DNA from 2 places in the Bacteroides sp. OM05-10AA genome. Region 1 is predicted to be linked to the other one. Evidence: riboswitches for the same ligand, from Rfam matches in the RefSeq annotation. Region 1 holds a riboswitch; the other holds the start of a gene.
The links. A riboswitch is a leader RNA that binds a small molecule or an ion and turns the genes downstream of it on or off. The one in region 1 is predicted to bind thiamine pyrophosphate.
Positions count from the first base shown of each region.

Region 2: linked by a shared signal. The riboswitch ahead of thiS (sulfur carrier protein ThiS) and the one ahead of DXB58_RS11110 (TonB-dependent receptor) in region 1 are both predicted to bind thiamine pyrophosphate.

Region 1 covers NZ_QSUR01000011.1:149,952-161,570, reverse strand. Annotated here, with positions in the region: gene DXB58_RS11125 (hypothetical protein) at 1-18, shown strand, start outside; gene DXB58_RS11120 (thiamine diphosphokinase) at 118-744, opposite strand; gene pnuC (nicotinamide riboside transporter PnuC) at 741-1,352, opposite strand; gene DXB58_RS11110 (TonB-dependent receptor) at 1,365-3,614, opposite strand; TPP riboswitch at 3,616-3,712, opposite strand; gene DXB58_RS11105 (mechanosensitive ion channel family protein) at 3,842-4,750, shown strand; gene DXB58_RS11100 (hypothetical protein) at 4,853-5,092, opposite strand; gene DXB58_RS11095 (O-acetylhomoserine aminocarboxypropyltransferase/cysteine synthase family protein) at 5,161-6,447, opposite strand; gene DXB58_RS11090 (Lrp/AsnC family transcriptional regulator) at 6,626-7,096, shown strand; gene DXB58_RS11085 (CatB-related O-acetyltransferase) at 7,168-7,794, shown strand; gene DXB58_RS11080 (GNAT family N-acetyltransferase) at 7,808-8,338, shown strand; gene DXB58_RS11075 (alpha/beta hydrolase) at 8,419-9,153, shown strand; gene DXB58_RS11070 (MATE family efflux transporter) at 9,247-10,620, shown strand; gene DXB58_RS11065 (GNAT family N-acetyltransferase) at 10,759-11,619, shown strand, end outside.
Region 2 covers NZ_QSUR01000010.1:1,109-12,727, reverse strand. Annotated here, with positions in the region: gene ppdK (pyruvate, phosphate dikinase) at 1-144, shown strand, start outside; gene DXB58_RS09450 (outer membrane beta-barrel protein) at 389-904, shown strand; gene DXB58_RS09445 (porin family protein) at 1,099-1,671, shown strand; gene DXB58_RS09440 (thiamine phosphate synthase) at 1,808-2,416, opposite strand; gene DXB58_RS09435 (HesA/MoeB/ThiF family protein) at 2,479-3,171, opposite strand; gene thiH (2-iminoacetate synthase ThiH) at 3,176-4,300, opposite strand; gene thiC (phosphomethylpyrimidine synthase ThiC) at 4,398-6,095, opposite strand; gene DXB58_RS09420 (thiazole synthase) at 6,109-6,882, opposite strand; gene DXB58_RS09415 (thiamine phosphate synthase) at 7,042-7,659, opposite strand; gene thiS (sulfur carrier protein ThiS) at 7,664-7,864, opposite strand; TPP riboswitch at 7,925-8,018, opposite strand; gene DXB58_RS09405 (HAMP domain-containing sensor histidine kinase) at 8,074-10,056, opposite strand; gene DXB58_RS09400 (superoxide dismutase) at 10,207-10,824, opposite strand; gene DXB58_RS09395 (RHS repeat protein) at 10,900-11,619, opposite strand, start outside.

The sequences.
Region 1 (11,619 bases):
TACTGGGAAGTAAAATAGCTGGTCTTATTTGTATTTTTGAACAAGAGGGTGAAGTATTGAATTTCGCTCTCTTGTTTTTCCATCCTGTCAAGTTATCTTTTAAACGTTTTATATGGCTTACATGGAAGTCAGGAATACTAAATACTCTCCCGTACAATGGATAGTAAACTTATTAGCTGTTGCTTCATTAAGCGTTCCTTGCCACCAATTAGTAAAATCACTAAGAGGATAAACTAATCCTTCTCCTTGCAATCCATTCGCTCCGAAATTGAAAATAGAAACTTGCTGTCCCGGATGAGAGACGAAAGTTTGCGTGTCTTTGGCGGGAATAAACATACCATAATCGGTAATGGTACGTACCTCGATACCGTCTTTCATGTAGTCGATCAGCAGACTGATGTTTCCTAACGTATGATCTTCCCGTTTGCCGGTGGCTCCGACGATGGCAATTCTCCGGAATCCTTTCTTTTGCAGGAAATGAACGGCTTTGGTTTGGTCGTTCGTTTCTTGGTCCGCTATCTGGTGTACAATAAGGGAGAATAGTTCTTTATATTCCGGTGAAAGAGAATCCCCGTCACCAATAATTGCATCAGGAGTATGCCCACGCAGGATATATTCATTGGCTGCCCCGTCACAACAAACTACAAATTCTGCATTTTCCAGCATTTGCAGGGGAAGAGGATGGCTGGGATATTCGCCATTGGCAAGTATCACGGCTTCGGGAGTATAGTGTTCGTATTTCATTGTATGCTCATTAATTTTTTCCACTTAAAGTAGCCAAAGATAGCTATAATGGAGTAAAGTCCGTACAAAGCGGAAGTAAAATAAAGGTCTTTGTAGATATAAAGTCCGCAGCAGACAATATCCACAAGAATCCAAGCAAACCATTGTTCGATGTATTTGCGTGCCAGCATCCACATGCCGACAATACTTAATGCGGTAGTAAAACTGTCCAGCCAGGGAACATTGCTATCCGTATATGCTATCAGTATCCATGCAATGCCGAGGAAAGAAACGACGAATACCAGAAAAAGAGGCAAGTAACATTTTCCCGGAGTATGTACGATAGGAAGACCTTTAGGGGGGGCACCGATTGAAGCATCTGCTGTCGTCAATTGGCCTTTCTTTTTTCTGTGTCCCCATATCCAGAAGAACCAGCCGTAGATGGCAGCTATCAAGTAGTAGATATTGATGCCAAAGTCAGCATACAATCCGGCTTTGTAATATACGAAGATGTAGATGGCAGGCATCACAATACCCGCTATCCAAAGGTAGATACTTGCCCGGTACTCTAACCAAAGGTAGACCAGCCCGACAATCGTACCGAATATTTCCAGAAAATTCAATTCCATAACTCTGTGTGATTAAAAGCGGAAAGAAACATGTCCCATAACGTTTGTTCCTGCTTGTGCAGCATATCCGGCATAGTTTCCCCGATTTTCCAGTGTATCGGTGTAGTCACTTGATGCCCAGCCGTTGTTTTCATATTTTTCATTAAACAAATTGTATACAGTAAATCCTACGGTGACTTCTTTCAGTACTTTCTTGGGACGGAAGCTGTACGCCAGATTGAGGTTGCTGACAAAATACTTATCAAGAGTCAGTTCTTCAACTTCTGCGTTTGTCATATACTGTTTGCTTACGAACTGTGATTGCAGGGCAGCTTCGAATCCCTTAGATTTGAATGAGAAACGATTGTTGAGTAAGAAGTCCGGTGAGAAAGCAATGTGAGTGTCTTTATGCTTTATCTGAATAGTTGGGAGAGAAGTAGAGCTACCGTCGTTATTATAGTGGTAGCCCGGCAGGCTCTCTACGAAATCCTGAATACGGTTTTTGCTCCATGTAGCGTTGATATCCCATTGAAACCATTTGCACGGTTTGATTCCCAGCATGATTTCGATTCCCATGCGATAACTGTCCGGCACGTTTTCGGTCAGTGCTTCACCTATATCGTTTAAGGCTCCGGTCAGAACCAGTTGGTCGGTATAGTCCATGTAGTAGAAGTTTGCACCTGCTGTCAGCCATTGGTTGGCAAAGGTATATCCTGCTTCATAGTCGAGCAGCTTTTCTGCTTTGGGGTACGAGTCCGGATCACCATTCGTATAATTGTTTCTTGTCGGCTCTTTTTGAGCAACCGAGAAAGAGGCATAGACACGATGGTTGGAAGTGATGTTCCAGTTTAATCCTACTTTCGGGTTAAAGAAATCGAACTTTTTATCTACTGCCAGTGGACGCAGGGCATTCTTGCTCCAGTCATATTTATCATTGTTTCCGTCGATGGTATAGTTGATGTGGCGATACTGGAGATCGGCATAAGCACTTAGTCCTTTAGTAAGATCGTAGTTCGCTTTCAGATAAATATTTCCATCGGTCTTCTTGGATTTATTGCGGTAATATTCATGGTCGGGAGATAGAGAACCTACATAGTTTTTCACCCAGGGAACTCTTCCGAAGTTATTGCCCCGGTATTGATTTAATCCGCCGCCCAGGGATGCACTTAACCTGTTGGCTGTGTAATTGAGAGAAAAAACACCGCCGCCGAATTTATTATCCATCTTCTTTTGACGGACTAAATCGCTTTTAGCTACTTCGGTTCCATCTATTGTAAATGGCTTTAATCCATATTCTATCAGGTATCTGCCGTCTTTGTACTCTTCGTAATAACCGTCACCTTTGGTATAATGTAAGGCAACGTTTAGGTTCCAAGCCGTTGAGAAAGTATGATTGAAGAGAAGTTGATAATTCTTTTGCAGGTAATTATCTGTTTGGTCGTCATAATAATGTTTTTTGCCGTTGGCATCGGTGTACATTTCCCCGCAAGGATTGTAACGTCTGCCGAATTCTTCCATTTGCTCTTTTGTTGCATATCCCCAAGCATGATATGTCTTTTCTTTTCCGGCAAATGCAATCAGTTTCACAGAGGTGTTTTCTGCAAAATAACCTCCTTGCAGGTAGTAAGAGTTCAAGTCCACCGAAGCACGGTCTATGTATCCGTCCGTACCGATATTGGAAAGGCGGGCGTCAAACGTCCAGTGGTTATTGAGTAAGCCGGTTCCCACTTTCACTGTTTCCTTGTGTGTATTGAACGAACCGTATGAACCATTGAATTCGGCGTATGGTTTCATAGATGCACCTTCGGTTTGCATATTGACACTGGCTCCGAAAGCACCTGCTCCGTTCGTCGATGTACCTGCTCCGCGTTGCACCTGCATATCTTTTACGGAAGAAGAAAAGTCGGGCATATTCACCCAGAACAGGTTATGGCTTTCGGCATCGTTCATCGGTATGCCATTTACTGTGATGTTGATTCGTGTGCCATCGGTTCCACGTACGCGAAGTGTCGTATAACCGATACCGGCTCCTGCATCCGATGTGGTCAATGTGGAAGGAGTCATACTTAGCAGATAGGGGATATCCTGTCCGAAGTTTACCTTTTTGAGTTCTGCTTTACCTATATTGGTGAATGCCACGGGAGTTTTGGCTGTGGCACGTGTGGATACTACCTGCACCTCTTGCAGGTTTACTACTCTCATACTGTCCTTTGCACTCGTCTGTGCATGAACAGTGATGCCTGCGCCCAATAAGGCGACGGCCATCCATACAATTCTTTTCATTTTTGCTTACTAATTAGTTCTCTACGCCGGCATTACCCGGATCAGATTCTATGGGTATGTTCTCAGCCCGTCATGTTAAGGCACCCCTACCAGTGAATCGGTTACAAAAATACAGCTTTTGCAGGAGGAAAGCAAAAAAAACTTTTAGATTCGCTAAAAACAATATAACTTTGTAGATTGTTGAAATAGCAAAACAGCAATTTATTCACTTAATATATATTTTAATTATGCTACTATTATTGCAAGCAACACAAGCTGCGGATTCTGTGCAAGTGGCCGCAGATAAATTAATGGAAGAAGCGATTGCCAATGCTGACGGATTGGATAAACTTTCGCTGATTACTCAACAACTGATAGACTTCGGTATTCGTGCCGGAGAACGTATACTGATTGCGGTCATCGTCTTTATTGTCGGACGTTTCCTTATCTCGTTGCTCAACAAGTTTATAAGACGTCTGTTGGATAAACGAAAGGTGGATGTTAGTATCAAAACTTTCGTTAGAAGTCTGGTAAATATTCTGTTGACAATCCTTTTAATTATTTCTGTTGTCGGCGCCTTGGGAGTTGAAACAACTTCGTTTGCGGCTTTATTGGCTTCTGCCGGTGTGGCTGTCGGTATGGCTTTGTCCGGCAATTTGCAGAACTTTGCCGGGGGATTGGTTATTCTTTTGTTCAAACCTTATAAGGTTGGTGACTGGATAGAAACACAGCAAGGTTCAGCCGGTACAGTAAAAGAGATCCAGATATTTCATACCATCCTTACTACTTCGGACAACAAATTGATTTATATTCCAAATGGTTCATTGAGCAGTGGAGTAGTGACCAACTACAGTCATCAGGAAACCCGCCGTGTAGAATGGATTATTGGTATAGATTATGGAGAAGATTTCAATAAGGTTCAGCAAATTGTTCGTGATATTCTGGCTGCCGATAAACGTATCTTGAATGAACCTGCTCCGTTTATAGCTCTTCATGCGCTGGATGCCAGCAGTGTGAATGTGGTGGTACGTGTATGGGTAAATAGCGGAGATTATTGGGGTGTTTATTTCGATACCAATAAAGCAATTTACGAAACCTTCAATGAAAAAGGTATCAACTTTCCTTTCCCACAGCTTACTGTGCATCAGGGAAATTGATTGTTATATTCTGATAATTCAAAAAATAAGGGAGTTGTACTTAACGTGCAACTCCCTTATTTTTGGGAAAACTTGTCTGGTGTGATTGAATAAATCTCTTTTTTATTTTATACCGAAATCTTCGGCTAGTTCATATCTATCTTCTTTGATTCCCAGTACATGATTAATTTTTCTCCTTTTCTCGAGATCTTTAAAGTAGTTTTCCACAACCTGATAGAGATCGAAGTTAGTGGTTGATCCTGCGGCTAAATCGAGTGATTCCACCATCTTTTCTACGGCTTGATGGATTTTCTCTGCGTCTATCAGATGCAGTTCGTTGCTGTGTATTAAATATTTTTCCATGACTGCAATGTTTTTAATGTTATATAGGTATAACATCTTGCAGTCATGGAAAGTTCAATGATTGAATGTTAGATTTTGGCAAGCGCCTGATCCAAATCCGCAATCAGGTCATCAATATGTTCCGTTCCAATTGATAAACGTACGGTGCCCGGATAAATCTCCTGTTCGGCGAGTTCCTGTGCATTGAGCTGTGAATGGGTAGTGCTTGCCGGGTGGATCACCAATGATTTCACATCGGCAACATTGGCAAGCAGGGAGAAAATCTCCAGACTGTCGATGAAGCGGTGTGCTTCTTCTTGTCCGCCTTTTACCTCGAAAGTAAAAATGGAACCGGCACCATTCGGGAAGTAACGTTGATACAGTGCATGGTCAGGATGATTGGATAATGATGGATGGTTCACTTTCTTCACTTTCGGGTGATTGTTTAAGAAATTCACTACCTTCAATGCATTTTCTACATGGCGTTCTACGCGCAAGGAAAGAGTTTCCAAACCTTGCAACAGGATAAAAGCGTTGAATGGACTGATGGTGGCACCTGTGTCGCGCAGCAGAATAGCCCGGATACGGATGGCATAGGCAGCCGGACCGGCTGCATCAACGAAGCGTACGCCATGATAGCATGGATCAGGTTCGGTTAGTTGTGGAAATTTGCCGGAAGCTACCCAGTCGAATTTTCCCGAATCTACAATAACTCCTCCTAATGAAGAACCGTGTCCGCCAATGAATTTTGTTGCAGAATGTACTACGATATCTGCTCCGTGTTCGATGGGGCGGATTAAATACGGAGTACCGAACGTGTTATCAATAATCAAAGGAATTTTGTGGCGGTGAGCTATTTCAGCTACTGCCTCTATATCAATGATATTTGAGTTCGGATTTCCCAGCGTCTCGATAAATACGGCTTTCGTATTTTCCTGAATGGCTTTTTCAAAGTTCGATAAATCACTTGGATCAACGAATGTTGTTGTGATGCCATAGCTGGGTAAGGTATGAGCCAGTAAGTTATAACTTCCTCCATAAATAGTTTTGGCTGCTACAATATGGTCGCCTGCGCGAGTGATGTTCTCGAAAGCATAAGTGATAGCAGCGGCACCCGAAGCAACTGCCAGCCCTGCTACTCCTCCTTCAAGAGCGGCTACGCGTTGTTCAAAAACTCCTTGAGTGGAGTTGGTCAGGCGGCCGTAGATGTTTCCCGGGTCCTGCAGGCCGAAACGTGCGGCTGCGTGAGCGGAATTGTGAAATACATAAGAGGTAGTCTGATAAATAGGTACTGCACGGGCATCTGTTGCCGGATCTGCTTGTTCTTGTCCTACATGAACTTGTAAAGTCTCGAAATGTAAATTCTTTGTTGCCATAATCGTATGTTTTTTAAGTTTTATATTTTTTCTTTATTTTCTTGCAAAGTTATGGGATGTAGATATATCGAACAATATATGGCTTAAATATAGAAAATAATGCTATTTTTGTGCCGTTATATGGAATAATGTATCTGCGTTATTCCTAAAAATCACCTTTTAGAAGAATATTTTTCTTATGGATACTTTTGATAAACTGGATAGAGTCGATTTGCAAATACTCCGTACTTTGCAAGAAAACGCCCGATTGACAACTAAAGAGCTGGCTGCACGGGTGAGCCTTTCTTCAACTCCTGTTTTTGAACGTCTTAAACGGTTGGAGAGTGGAGGATATATAAAGAAGTATATTGCCGTGTTGGATGCGGAAAAGCTGAATCAGGGATTTGTCGTATTCTGCAGTGTGAAGCTTAGACGTCTGAACAGGGATATAGCAGCCGAGTTTACACGGATCATACAGGATATTCCTGAAGTAACCGAATGTTATAACATATCAGGAAGTTATGATTACCTGTTGAAGATTCATGCTCCCAATATGAAATACTATCAGGAGTTTATTCTGAATGTGTTGGGGACGATTGATAGCTTGGGATCACTGGAAAGCACGTTTGTGATGGCCGAAGTGAAGCATCAATATGGGATACATATTTAGTTCGTTGTGTGATAGTCTGAAATTTATCTTGTATATTTGCTATGTAATATAAATCCTCTTCTGCTGACACAATGAATTCAAAAACATATCCTCGCACCAATGATTTCCAGACTGTTTATCTGAATACAGTGATTAAGAATCCTGCCATTATGGTAGGTGATTATACAATATATAATGACTTTGTAAATGATCCTGTTCTTTTTGAGAAGAACAATGTATTATATCATTATCCGATTAATAAAGACCGATTGATAATTGGCAAATTCTGTTCCATTGCTTGTGGAGCCAAATTTCTTTTCAACAGCGCAAACCACACATTGGGCTCTTTATCCAATTATACGTTTCCTATCTTTTTTGAGGAATGGAATTTAGATAAAGGAGATGTAACCTCTGCCTGGGATAATAAAGGGGATATAGTAATAGGTAATGATGTCTGGATTGGATATGAAGCTGTTATCATGGCGGGAGTTCATATCGGAGATGGAGCGGTCATTGCGTCGCGGGCAGTGGTTACTAAAGATGTTCCTCCCTATACGATAGTAGGTGGGACACCAGCCAAAGAAATCCGGAAGCGTTTTGATGAGAATACGATTGTCCAATTGCAGAAATTGCAATGGTGGGATTGGAGTATTGAGAAGATATCCGAATGTATACCTTATATTACAGGTGGAAAGATTGAAGAACTGATAAAAAGATAAACAGTGTGTATATATGAAATTTATAATAGAGCCCGGAACTTCTGCTGATATAGATGAACTGGAAAAGCTGTATGATGAACTGAATGATTATCTGGCTGTTACGACTAATTATCCCGGGTGGATAAAAGATGTTTATCCTGTTCGGGAAGATGCGGTTGCCGGTGTAAATGATGAAACGCTTTACGTAGCAAGATATGATGGAAGAATTGTCGGTTCAGTCATTTTAAATCATCAACCGGAAAAGGCTTATGAGAATGTCAAATGGAAAATAGAACTGGACTATAGTAATATCTTTGTGATACATACTTTTGTTGTACATCCTTCTTTTTTGAAAATAGGAGTAGGGCATGCATTAATGGATTATTCATTGGAATTGGCTCAAAGTTCGGGGATAAAGTCTGTGCGGTTAGATGTTTACGAGAAAAATCTTCCGGCTATTTCATTGTACGAAAAGTGTGGGTTCGAATACATTGATACCGTAGATTTAGGATTGGGTCATTACGGTTTAGAGTGGTTCAAACTTTATGAGAAAATCATTTTATAATCCCTTCCTTACATTATGCATTCATTGTTATAATTCAGTTGCTCTTAGATTTATAGAATAATAAATATCACATCATAGACATGAAGAAACTAATTATTGTATTTGTTCTTTTATTATCAGCACTCTCTTGTTTCTCACAAATAGAGTTTTTGACTTGTCTTTTTGATGCTTCAAGAAACAGAGTGATACCGCTAGCCGTCTATCAGCCGCACAAAGTGAATTCGAAAACAAAAGTCATTATATTTAGCCACGGCTACGATGGAAATAAAAATAATAAGTCCAATCAGACTTATGCCTATCTAACACGATTCCTTTCCCAGAAAGGCTTTTACGTGATAAGCATACAACATGAATTGGCAGATGATCCTCTTTTGGCCATGGAAGGTAATTTCATGGAAACACGCATGCCAAATTGGGAAAGGGGAGTGGCAAATATTCTTTTTACTATTCAGGAATTTAAGAAATTGAAGCCACAATTAAATTGGAATGACCTTATATTGATAGGACATTCCAATGGTGGAGATATGACCATGTTATTTGCTACCCGATATCCGCAGTTGATAAGTAAAGCTATATCTATGGATCATCGCAGAATGATAATGCCCAGAACACAGAAACCTCGACTCTATACGTTAAGAGGATGCGATTATGATGCAGACTCTGGAGTGTTACCTACTGAAAAGGAGCAGGAACAATTCCGGATGAAGGTTGTAAAATTAGATGGAGTAACACATAGCAATATGGGAGAGAATGGAACGGAAGAACAACACAACCTTATCAATCAGTATATCTATGGATTTCTTACACGGAGATAACTGATGTATTATATTTATTTTATCCAATGGTTTTAAATCGGAAGCCTGTTTTTCTTATAACTTTGCAACTGATTTTAGAAAAAGAAGTTTGGGATGATAAATAAATATGAAGAACGACTGGGGACAGAGCGCATGTTACCGCTTGTTTTTAAGATGGCACTTCCGGCTGTGGCAGCGCAATTTGTTAATTTGCTTTATAGCATGGTCGACCGTATTTATATTGGTCATATCCCTGGGATTGGTACGGATGCATTGGCGGGTGTAGGAGTAACGACTTCTCTTGTTATACTGATTTCTTCTTTTTCAGCGATAGTAGGAGGTGGTGGTGCGCCGTTAGCGGCTATCGCACTCGGACAGGGGGATCGTTCACGTGCCGGAAAAATTCTGGGTAATGGTTTTATCCTGCTGATACTATTCACCTTGTTTACTTCTCTCATCGCATATACCTTTATGGAGCCGATTCTACTTTTTACAGGAGCTTCAGAAAATACATTGGAGTATGCAGTCGACTATCTTTCTATCTATTTATTAGGAACTATCTTCGTAGAAATATCCACAGGATTAAATTCTTTTATCAATGCACAAGGGCGTCCTGCTATCGCTATGTACTCGGTATTAATAGGAGCGCTGTTGAATATCGTCCTCGACCCGATTTTCATTTTTTGGCTCGATATGGGAGTAAAAGGTGCAGCTCTGGCTACAGTGCTTTCACAGGCATGTAGTGCAGTGTGGGTTTTAACTTTCCTTTTCTCCCGACACGCCTCTCTCCCTTTGGAAAAACGTTATATGGCGTTGAACCGGAAAATAATACTTTCTATATTTGCTTTGGGCGTATCACCGTTTATTATGGCAAGTACCGAAAGCCTGGTTGGCTTTGTTCTGAACAGCAGCCTGAAAGATTTTGGAGATATTTATGTCAGCGCATTGACCATCTTGCAAAGTGCGATGCAATTCGCAAGTGTCCCATTAACCGGATTTGCGCAAGGGTTTGTTCCTATTGTGAGTTATAATTATGGGCACGGCGATAAACAACGTGTCAAAGACTGTTTCCGTGTCGCATTGATAACCATGTTCTCATTCAACTTACTGCTGATGCTATTTATGATTCTTTTCCCCTCAACAGTAGCTTCCGCCTTTACGAGTGATGAAAGACTGATAGAAACAGTCCGCTGGACAATGCCTGTTTTCTTGGGTGGTATGACTATTTTCGGATTGCAACGAGCCTGCCAAAATATGTTTGTAGCCTTGGGACAAGCAAAAATTTCTATTTTCATAGCCTTGCTGCGCAAAGCAATTCTGCTGATCCCATTGGCATTGATATTGCCACACTTTATGGGAGTAGCCGGTGTATATGCGGCTGAAGCAATATCCGATGCGACAGCGGCAATTTGTTGTACTTTGTTGTTCTTCTGGCAGTTCCCTAAAATTTTGGGAAAAATCCAGGGGAGCACTCTGCAGGTGAACTGATTTTCCTGTTATTAAACCATAAATGAAACTGATTGTGTAACTGCTTACATATTTTTGCGAAAAATGTTTGTTCATATTATAAAAAGCTAATATATTTGCGTAATCAATTACGTATTTAGTAACGCAACTAATAAAAACATGGACTTTTTTAATCAGACAGGCAAATTAGCCATCGGTAGCAGATTACGCATGTTGACCGATAAAATAACAGTAGATGCGGCCGCCATCTATAAAATGTTTGGAATAGACCTCAAACCGAAATGGTTTCCAGTATTTTTTGTATTATCACGTGGGGAGGCAAAAACCATTACGTCCATAGCCAAAGAGATTGGTCATTCTCATCCTTCCGTGAGTAATATTATTAAAGAAATGGTAGCTAAAGGATTAGTGAAAGAGACAAAGGACAAATCCGACGGGAGAAGAAACATGGTCATGTTATCTGCCAAAGGAAAAAGAATGTCCGACTCTTTTTCGGAACAGTGCATAGATGTTACGGCAGCTATTGAGCAAATCACGCAGCAAACCCGGAATGATCTTTGGAAAGCTATCGAAGAATGGGAGAATCTTTTGTTGGATAAATCTCTGTTGGAGCGGGTGAAGGAAGCGAAAAAGGAACGAGAGAGTAAGGACATCAAAATAGTTCCTTATGAACCTTGCTATCAATCTGCCTTCCGGACCCTTAACGAAGAGTGGATAACTGCTTTCTTTCGGATGGAAGAGGCCGATTACAAGGCTTTAGACCATCCACAGGAATATATTCTGGATAAGGGAGGAGCTATCTTAGTGGCTCTTTATAAAGATGAACCTGTCGGTGTATGTGCTTTGTGCAAGATGGATCATCCGTTGTATGATTATGAGTTAGCCAAGTTGGCTGTTAGCCCCAAGGTTCAAGGAAAAGGTATCGGAGTACTACTTTGTGAAGCTGTTGTAAATAAGGCGAAGGAGCTTGGTGGTAAAAGAATCTTTATAGAGAGCAATACCCGTTTGAAATCGGCTATC
Region 2 (11,619 bases), on a different contig from region 1:
AAATGTGGTATTTGTGGTGAACATGGTGGTGAGCCTTCTTCAGTGAAGTTCTGTCACCGGGTAGGTTTGAACTACGTTAGTTGTTCTCCATTCAGAGTGCCGATTGCCAGATTGGCGGCGGCGCAAGCAGCAATAGAAGGATAGTCAAATACGCTGGTTAGGTACTTAACTATCTGATAAATAGACTGTAAATACTTGTGAAAGTATTTGCAGTCTATTTTATTTTATGCCTGTTGGGTATTGATGTCCGTTTACCACCCAATATTTATTTGGTATTTATTATAAAAAACTAACTAAATGTTTGTTTAATCATAAAAACAGCTTTACATTTGCACCCCAGAAATCGACCGAATTGGGGTCTAACGTTTAATTTTAAAAAACAAAGAAAATGAAAAAGGGTTTATTATTGGTAGTTGTAATGTTAGCAACTATCGCTGTAAAAGCACAAGACATTTACGTAGGCGGATCTTTGAACGTTTGGCGTAACAGCACAGGCAACACTACTTCTTTTAAAGTTGCTCCGGAAGTTGGATATAACTTTAATGAGACATGGGCATTGGGTGCTGAATTGGATTATTCACATAATTATAATGGAGGATTAACAAAGAATTCAGTTATTGTTGCTCCATACATTCGTTGGACTTACTGTGAAACCGGTGCGGTTCGCCTATTCTTGGACGGAACTGCTGCTCTCGGCTTCGTGAAGGTTAAAGACGGAGACACTACTAAAGCCGGACAAGTGGGACTTAGACCGGGTATTGCTGTTAAATTGAACGATCACTTCTCTTTCATTGCCAAGTATGGTTTCCTGGGATATCGTAGAAATATAAATACGCTAGGAGATTCTTTTGGTCTTGAACTTACCAGTGAAGATCTTTCAATTGGTTTCCATTACGCATTCTAATAAGAAGAAAACAATTCAACAAATAGGAAAGGGAGTTCTCAAAAATAGGGAATTCCCTTTTTTTATGTATAATCTCTATACTTTACGCACTTATTAACGAAAAAGTTGTTTAATACGAATTACAATTATACATTTGTATTGTTAAACAAGGAGGTTACTAAAAACCTTTAGTATTAATTTAAAACTTTAAAATTATGAAGAAGAGTGTTTTGTTTGTTTTATTTGCACTGATTTCAGTGGCAGGTTTCTCTCAAATTACAGGTTGGAATGCCAAAGTAGGTATGAACTTTAGTAATTACACCGGTGATCTTGATCTGAATGCAAAGGTTGGATTCAAACTTGGTGGAGGTTTTGAATATGCTTTTACTGATACATGGTCACTGCAACCTTCATTATTCTTAACTAGTAAAGGTGCAAAGAAAGATGGCAATAGCATTAATGCAATGTATTTGGAATTGCCAGTAATGGCTGCTGCACGTTTTAATGTAGCAGATAATACTAATCTGGTGGTGAATGCAGGTCCTTATTTTGCTTGTGGTATTGCCGGTAAAACAAAGTTTGACTTAGGTAATGATACGGAACGTAAAGTCGATACTTTTGGTGATGATGCTTTGAAGCGTTTTGATGCAGGTCTTGGTGTAGGAGTTGCATTGGAATTTGGTAGAATCATTGCAGGCTTGGATGGTCAATTTGGTCTGGTTGATGTGGAAAAAGTTGGCAATCCTAAAAACATGAATTTCTCTATTATCGTAGGATATAAGTTCTGATAAGAAAACACCGAAAATACAGAAAGCCGTTGCAGAAGACAATTCGCAGCGGCTTTTTTATTTTATGATTGAGAAAGTCATTTCCTTTATTGGATATACAATAGGAATGCACAGTCAGTTTACTATCGGCTTTTTATTAATCTGATAGCTTTTTCAACTTTTTAAAGTGCTCGATTACGGCTAAATAGTTCTGATCCTGACAGGCGTCGAATTTGTTCCAAAGATCTCCTAATACGACGGCTCCTCCGAAACCGAAATCTTTAATCTCCAGCAAATTATCTTCATTGATACCTCCCAATGCCATCACTTTCGAATCGATAATTTTGGCTCTTTGTGCTTCACGCAATTCTTCGGCAGTATATGTTGAATAGTAATTCACTTTAGAGATACTGTCATAAATAGGACTCATAAAAACATAGTCGTAAAAATGCTTTCTGTTTTTTACCTCCTCCACTGAATGGCACGAACAGCTGATGTGACCATAATAATCATGCGGCTCTTTGGGATTACGTGCATTCAGGTGGATACCCATCAGATTAAATTCTTCTTTCAGATAGAAATGTTCATGCGTGACGATACGGCGGTGATATTTATCCGGAATAAGTGTCAATAGCCGTTCCGAATACATAGCCGGAGTTTCCGGCTTCCTAAGATGTAGGACATCCAGCCCCTCTTCGAAAAGAGCGGTAATAATCTTATCTTCTTCGACGAAGAAGGTAGGGGTGGTAACTACAATTAGTTTCATTTCTTTTGTTAAAATTGGATTGCTTAGCAAAGTTACTAATTAACTATGTCAGAAACCAACCTTTATAGTGAAAATTTGTTAGATTGCCATGTCCGCAGGTCGATAGTCCATAGTTCGCCGGCTAAAGCATCTCCAAAATCACAGATTATTTTCAGCACTTCCGTAGCTTCAACGCTTCCTACAATGGCAGGAGTAACCCCCATCACACCTTTGGGCGGAGGAGGCATTCGTTGCATTTCTTCTTCGTCGGGATAAAGATCCCGGTAGTTCTTTTTCTGATTTCCATAGTTGAATACAGAAACCTGTCCTTCAAAGCCGCAGATAGCACCATATACGTATGGCTTTTTCTGTTCAATGCAGATATCGTTAATCAGGTAGCGGGTGGCAAAGTTATCACAGCCGTCGACTACTATATCATATTCCTGAATGATATGATAAGCATTTTCTTTCGTCAACCGGGTAGAGTAGGGATGTATTCTGATCTCGTTGTTGAGAGCGGAGAGCCGTTCCGCTGCACAGATAGCTTTCGGTTTACCCAATTCTTTTTCGGAATAGAGAACTTGTCGTTGCAGGTTAGTGATGCTTACCAAATCGTCATCTACCAGTCCGAGACATCCCACACCGGCGCCTGCCAGGTAGAGAGCGATGGGAGAGCCTAGCCCTCCCACACCTACAATAAGCACTTTGGCTTCCTGCAGTTTCTTCTGACCTTCTTCTCCGATTTCGGGAAGTATGATTTGTCTATCGTACCGCATCTGCCTATCTTTTAAAATCAAAAGACTGATCCCAATCTTTCCAAACCGGTTCGCGCCCCAGTTTCTTCAAGTCACGTTCCACTTCAACCGCCTTTCGCTCGTCACTTACGTGAAATTGTTCCAGGGTTTGAGGATAACTGTAATATCCTCCCGGTTCAGTTTTACTCTCCGCACTCATGGTTGTAACACCGAGCGTTGCCATGTGATTTCGGATTTCTGCACTTTCACGGGTGGAATAGGAGATATCTACGTCGTGGTCGAAGATTCGCATAGCGAATGTAAGTTGAGCCAGTTCCCGGTCGTTCATGACTACATTCGGTTGGAATCCGCCATTTTCAGACGGACGCATGCGCGGGAAATTTACGCTGTATTTTGTTTTCCAGTAATGCTTCTGCAGATAACGCAGGTGATAAGCCATCATCGTTACGTCTGTCCGCCATTCTTCCAGACCGATCAGGACACCCATACCAATCTTATGTACACCTGCCTGTCCCATGCGGTCGAAGCCATCTACACGCCATTCGAATTTAGACTTCATGCCTCTCGGATGATATGTCTTGTAATTTGCTTTATGGTAAGTCTCTTGAAAACAGATCACTCCATTCAGACCATGATTAGTCAGTTCCTGATATTCTTCTGCTTTAAGGGGCATTACTTCAATTTGCAGGTTGCTGAAATAAGGTTTTGCCAAATCCAGCGCCCGGGCAATGTAGGGAACACCTGCTGCGGCCGGGTTTTCACCGGTTACGAGCAGTAGATTTTCAAAAGGAGCCAGTCGTTTGATGGCTTTGTATTCGTTGACAATCTCTTCCTCTGTCAGTATCGTTCTCTTCAGCGGATTGCTGATGTGGAAACCGCAATAGACACAGGAGTTGGTACATGAATTAGTCAGGTAGAGCGGTACGAACATGGAGATAGTCTTACCGAACCGTTCCATCGTATATTTCTGACTAAGGCGTGCCATCACTTCCAGATAAGGAGTGGCGGCAGGTGAAATCAGCGCCATAAAGTCGTTGACATCCAGATGCTCTTTTTTACCCAATGCACGGCGTACGTCGGCATCTGTTTTGGAATAGATGGCTTTTGTCGTCTCTTCCCAGGATATTTTTTCTAATTCGTCGGAGAACATTCTTATTAAATTGAGAATTGAAAATTAAAAATTGAAAATTGAAATGAGGGGAGGGCAGGTTCGGTCAGTGGGCTGACTTTCTGTTTCTCCCCACTCATTATTTGTTGGTTTTAGCGCTTTTCTTTAAATCGCGTGACAGTCTCATTGCACAGAAATTAGGTCCGCACATCGTACAATATTCTCCATCGATATGATGTCCTGCACGGAAATAGGTCTGCGCCCGTTCCGGGTCGAGAGACAGGTCGAACTGATCTTTCCAGCGGAACTCATAGCGAGCTTTACTCAATGCGTTGTCCCGTACCTGTGCACCCGGGTGTCCTTTTGCCAGGTCAGCGGCATGAGCGGCTATCTTGTAGGTAATGACTCCTACGCGTACATCCTCTTTGTCGGGTAAGGCAAGGTGTTCTTTCGGAGTGACATAACAAAGCATAGCCGTACCCAGCCATCCGATTTGTGCGGCACCGATAGCAGAAGTGATATGGTCGTATCCGGGAGCAATATCCGTCACCAACGGGCCGAGTGTATAGAATGGGGCGTCATGGCATTTTTCAATCTGACGTTCCATGTTCTCTTTGATTTTATGCATCGGAACGTGTCCGGGGCCTTCAATAAATGCCTGAACATTCTTATCCCAGGCACGAAGCACTAATTCTCCCATGGTGTCCAGTTCGGCAAACTGTGCTTCATCGTTCGCATCGTAGATGGAACCCGGACGAAGTCCGTCGCCTAAAGAAACGGCTACATCATATTGTGCCAGGATATCACAAATATCATCAAAGTGATCGTATAAGAAACTTTCCTGATCGTGTACGAGACACCATTTACTCATTATGCTTCCTCCACGGCTGACAATACCGCACAACCGCTTATCGGCAAGATGAACATTATGGCGGCGGATCCCTGCATGAATGGTGAAGTAATCTACACCTTGTTCGCATTGTTCAATCAATGTATCCCGGTAGATTTCCCAGGTGAGGTCTTCCACTATGCCGTTCACCTTTTCAAGTGCCTGATAAATAGGAACCGTGCCGACGGGTACGGGACAATTACGGATAATCCATTCGCGTGTTTCATGGATATTTTCTCCTGTGGAAAGATCCATCAAGGTATCGCCACCCCATTTGCAGCTCCACAATGCTTTCTCCACTTCTTCATCTATGCTTGAGGTAGTAGCTGAATTTCCGATATTCGTATTGATTTTCACAAGGAAGTTGCGTCCGATAATCATCGGTTCAGCTTCCGGGTGGTTGATATTGGCCGGTAATACAGCACGTCCCTCTGCAATCTCCTGACGGACAAATTCTGGAGTAATGTGGGTCTTAATTCCCAATTCCTCGCAGTTCATGTTCTCGCGGATTGCCACATATTCCATTTCAGGGGTGATAATCCCTCTTTTGGCGTATGCCATTTGAGTGATTGCTTCTCCTTTTTTAGCGCGATAGGGCAGAGCGATGTGCTCGAAACGTAAGTGATCGAGACTTTTATCGTCTCTTCTCATTTGTCCGTATTCCGAAGTAATTTCGGGAAGTTGTTCCACATCACCACGGCCTACAATCCATTCTTCACGCATACGGGGCAGTCCTTTTTTAAGATCAATGCTCATATCTGCATCGCTGAACGGTCCGCTGGTATCATATACATATATCTCCGGGTTCGGTGTTGCTATCTTTTCTTCGCCTTCAAAGCTGACACTGGGCACTTGTTCCACTTTCCGCATCGCTACACGGATATTCGGATAAAGTTTACCGGGTAAATAGATTTTCTGCGAGCGGGGGAATTTTACTTTTTGTTCCATAGTTTATTCGTTTTTAATCAAGAAAAGCCGTTAGAGGTGAACTTGCTTCTGCCACGAAGTCGACGGCTTGTAACCCTAATCCTGCTTCGTAAGCCTGTCTTCCGGCTTCTGTAGCCGCTTTGAATGCTTTTGCCATTTCTACCGGATTTCCGGCAACGGCTATTGCGGTATTAACTAATACAGCGGAAGCTCCCAGTTCCATTGCTTCGGCAGCATGACTGGGTGCACCGATGCCTGCATCTACGACTACCGGGATACCTGCCTGTTCGATAATGATTTGCAGGAATTCTTTGGTCTGCAATCCTTTATTGGTACCGATTGGTGCACCGAGCGGCATAACAGTAGCTGCGCCCGCTTCTTCCAGACGTTTGCAGAGTACAGGGTCAGCCTGACAATAAGGCAATACGATAAAACCCAGTTTTACCAGTTCTTCCGTAGCTTTCAGTGTCTCGATAGAGTCAGGGAGCAGATAGCGTGGGTCCGGGTGAATTTCCAGTTTCAGCCAATTTGTTCCAAAGGCTTCGCGAGCCAGTTGTGCTGCAAAAACAGCCTCTTCTGCATTACGTACACCGGAAGTATTGGGCAATAGCTGAATATTCGGATGAATAATATGTTTCAGCATGTCATCCTCTTTGTTGTCCATGTCGATTCGTTTCATGGCAACAGTAACCATTTCCGTGCCTGAAGCCAGAATAGCTTGTTCCATTACTTCATTGGAATTGAATTTTCCTGTTCCCAGGAAAAGACGGGAGTTAAATTCGCGTCCCGCAATTACTAACTTTTCCATTCTCTATATTTTAGTTGATTATTTAAATGCTAATTTTGCAGACAATTATAGAAACGCAGATTAACGCAAATTTTCGCAAAAAATTAAGTTCTCCAACATAGCGTAGCCCTCTAATAATCTGCGAAAATTTGCGTTAATCTGCGTTTCTATAAATTTCCATTAATCACTTTCAATGATTCTACGTGTCTCTTCTACCGGATTATCCGCTCCGAGAATGGTTCCCGATAGAGCTATCCCGTTTACTCCTGTGTGAAGTATGGCAGGAATATCCTCATAAGTGATTCCTCCAATCGCTACTACGGGGATTTCGATATTCGCCTCTTTCATCTGTGAAAGGATGGAGGAATAGCCTTCCAATCCCAGTACAGGGCTTAAATTCTTTTTGGTGGTAGTAAACCGGAAAGGACCGATGCCAAGATAATCGGCACCGGCACGATAGTGCTGTACAACATCTTCGAATGTATTTGCAGTGCCGCCGATAATGAAAGCCTCTCCAAGAATTTGGCGGGCCTGGTCGATAGGCATATCCTTTTTGCCCAGATGCACACCGTCCACTTCCAGCTTTCGCGCCAGTTCAACGTGATCGTCCAGAACCAGGATTGCTTCGTGCTCTTTACAAAGCGGTTTCAGTTGCAGGGCTACTGCCTCCACTTCTTCGAGAGGAGCCTCTTTCATGCGTAGTTGGATCCATTTGCACCCGCCTTCGAGTGCCATACGTGCCGATTCGAGGTACGAGTACCGTTCGGTCTGATGCGTGATAAATTGTAGACTGACCATTCCCTTATCCTCCGCAAGCAGCTTTGATAATCACCAGGTTATCGTTCTCATGCAATATGAAACCCTCCCATTCGGTACGGGGAATCATTTTGTTGTTTACGGCGATAGCAATGCCTTGAACCGGAAGTTCGAGCTGTGCTGTCAGTTGTGTAAGGGTAGAGTCGGGAGTAATTTCCACCTCTTTGTTGTTCACTTGTACTTTCATTGTCCTATCAGAATAAATAAGTTGAAAGTAAATACAAAGAGCGTGCTTGAATGGAAAGGCGATAAGAAGAAACACAATCCCTACGTCAGTACTAACTGCCTCAGGTTCCTAGGGTATAATCTCAGCCCCTCATGGGGCACCCCTTTGTCTTTACGGGGGCAAAGTAAGTGAAAAAGAAACAGAAAAACACTAAATCAGTCGATTTTTTTTCATTTTTCTGTTGATTCCTGTTTTTTGATAGGATGAGAAAAGATAAATCGGGCACCATTTTTGTAATTCTTGTCAATCCAGATATCACCTCCCATATATTGGATGGTCAGTTTGCAGATAGCCAGTCCCAATCCTGTACCCTGTACGAACTCATTCAGCTTTTCGAAACGTTGGAATACCAGCTCCTGTTTATCTTCGGGGATTCCGGTGCCGGTATCAGTTACCGAGAACAGCATACATTGCTTTTCTTCGTCCACTTCATAATCCAGCGTAATGCTTCCTCCGGCAGGAGTGAATTTCAAGGCGTTGTTCAGCAGATTGATAATAATCTGTTGCAGGCGCAAGGGATCTGTGTAGAGCATGTAAGGCTCTTTAGGCATTTGCAGTTTGATGTCTACATCCATTGTCTTGTTTCGGTTGGTCAGGGTAATCATATTCTGGCAATGGTTCACCAGCTCACACCATTCATATTTGAATTGCAGCTTTCCTGATTCCAGGCGTGATATATCCAGTACATCACTAATCAGTTGGAGCAGCAGATTAGAGTTGGTCTGGACAATATCTGCGTATTCTTTCAGTTCGTTATTCTGCTCTACCGAACCGATAATCAGGCTGGAGAAACCGACAATAGCATTTAGCGGAGTCCGTATCTCGTGGCTCATATTCGAAACAAAGGCACTTTTCAGCTGATTAGCTTCTTCGGCGCGCTCTTTAGCATCACGCAATTCGACTTCAGACTCTTCCAGCTTCTTTTTATCTTCCCGTAGTTGTTTCGTAGTTCTTTCAAGGTGATTCTTCAGGATTTTAGTCCGGTAATAGTAATACAGCGAAATCATTAGACTTCCTACTAATACGAGAAATATAATCAGGATGAATTGCACTTCTGTCTTATAGGCCACAAAGAACGGGATGGGCTGATTGATTACCATTGAGTTAACAGGTAACTTCTTGTTTTCAAATCCCCATTCCTTTAGTTTCTTCGCATCAAATTTATATCTGTTGGGTAAGATATTGATACTGCTGATATCAGTTTCCTTCTGGTCTAAAAAGCGGTAGGCATATTCTCCCATGCTTTGTCCCACTCCTTCATATTGCGGGACATATCCTCCGATAGCCCAGTAACCTATTGCAGTGGAAGTCATGCTGAACATAGGCAGGAGAGGATTGGCTTTGGAAAAAGCATAAACGGAGTTATTCATGTAAGTAATACCCCGGTTATCGATTCTCCAGATGCCAAGCAACATGACTGTGTTTCTGGGAAGATTGCGCAATTGACTGGCAGCCATATCGAGTGTATGGATGCGGCCATCGACGTAGGTGATAGACAACTGTGGAAAATGTTGCAGGTTTTTCTTGAACCATGCCAGTTCGGCAAGTCCGTTGTATGTGTTATCCGATACAAATACAAGGTGTTCTGTTTCCGGATAGAAATTCTGTATCATTTCAATGTCTTTTTTGATATCATATTCGTATGTGCTACAATATCTTACGTTGTATTCCTTCATGCGTTCCATTAAGTTGATGCTTTCAGGATTATAGCTTCGGATGTCGGTCGAATCCTCCGGAATACGGATACCGTTGCGTGATGCCATTGCACAGAAAACAGGAAGCTGCTTGTACTTTTCATCTTCGAGATGAAGAAAACTGCTCCATGCTTCACCACCCAGGAGAATAACTAATTTGGCTTTCGGATGTTTGTCCAGAATATCAGTTAATGTTTTTTTCCATTGATGCGCCTGCGTTAAGTCTGTTGCATTCATATTTTCTACCATGGTCGAATATCTTCCTCCCAATTGGGTGTAGGTTTCTACAAATGTGCTGATGTTATCGTAGGTATATTTAGTGTCAGAATTATAAGAGGTGATAAACAGAATTTCTTCCTCAGATTCTTCTGTGGTGGCAGCATTGCCGAAAAGGGGGAGGAAAAGGAGTACAGCAATGGAGACAATAAATCGTATTTTTTTTCTTTTATACAGTATCATAATTGTTTGTTATGTTGTTTTATTAGTTGCAAAAATACAACTAATGCATCTGATATACAATAAAAGTCTGTTCTTTTTAATCTGTAGAAAAGGTCGCTGTGAAAAACACAACGACCTTTTCCATAAGTATAGTTTAGCTTGTAAATTTAATTACATTCTTTTTTCAACCACATCCCAGTCGATGATATCCCACAGGGCGTTTACGTGGTCGGCACGGCGGTTCTGGTAATCCAGATAATAGGAGTGTTCCCAAACGTCAAATCCGAGAAGTGGTTTCAAACCGGCACGTACTGGATTGCTGCCGTTCCCCTCTTTAGTGATTTTCAGTTTACCGTCTTTATCTACGGATAGCCAAGCCCATCCTGAACCAAACAATCCGACTGCTGCTGCATTGAATTCTTTCTTGAAGTTTTCAAAGCTGCCAAAGTCACGTTTGATAGCTTCTCCCAGTTTACCGGCCGGTTCCTTCTTCGAAGGTTTCGGGGCAAATTGCAGGAAGTACAGGTTGTGGTTCAATACTTGTCCGGCGTTATTGAATATAGCTCCATCCGGTGCGGCTGCAACGATTTCTTCTACCGTTTTACCTTCATATTCTGTTCCGGGCACGAGGCTATTCAGATTATTTACATACGTTTGTAGATGCTTTCCGTAATGGAAATCTATTGTTTGCTGACTGATTACAGGTTCCAACGCATTGTTAGCGTAAGGAAGTTTAGGCATTTCGTAAGTCATGGTCATCATAATTAAAGACATTAATATAGTATTCATAATGTTACAAGTTTTAATTGGCTTGTTATACTATAATAACAGAAGCCCTTTGCAAAATGTTCACAGCATCTTACTTTATTTGTAAATGTACTGTATACGTTCCACTTCTTTCGGATGCTCGCGGTCGGTCCGGCAGATCCATTGGCCCGTATTATCATATTCATAATAAGAATTGCTATCGATCTGGTTTCCGTATTTATCGTACAGGCAGATCAGGCATCCCGATGTTTTCTGGTTATTGCCTAAAATCCGTTGGTAAACGATCTGTGTCAGATAACCGTATTTATCGTATTCATAAGCATCTTTTTGTGAAATAATCTGATCCGAAGAATTAGCAAAAAGCAGATTTTGATGTTGGGATGAAATCAATCTGCCTTTATCATCATATTTGTTTGCGGTGTACGCCTGAAGTTCTCCATTCTTATTATACTCTTTGGTTTCGGTCAATAACCCCTGTTTATTATAGGAACTTATGATGACTCTTCCATCTGTATACTTGAGCGAATCACTCTCGATACTTCCGTCCGTGCCGATACGGCGTGTCCGCCGGTATAGATCCGTTTTGGTTTTCGGACTCGTTTGCACTTCAAAGATGCAGTGACCTTGCGGATCGTATAATCTGTTCGTTTGTATTTCATTGCTTAGCTGACCGTTCTTTACGGTAAGCGACAATGTAGAAATGAGCTGCCCCTTATCGTCATACGAATAAGTGGTCGAGGTATTTCCCGTACTGTCATTTTCCGCAGACTTAATCAATCGTCCTCCATTATAGTATTTCACGGAAGTAGGAGTGGA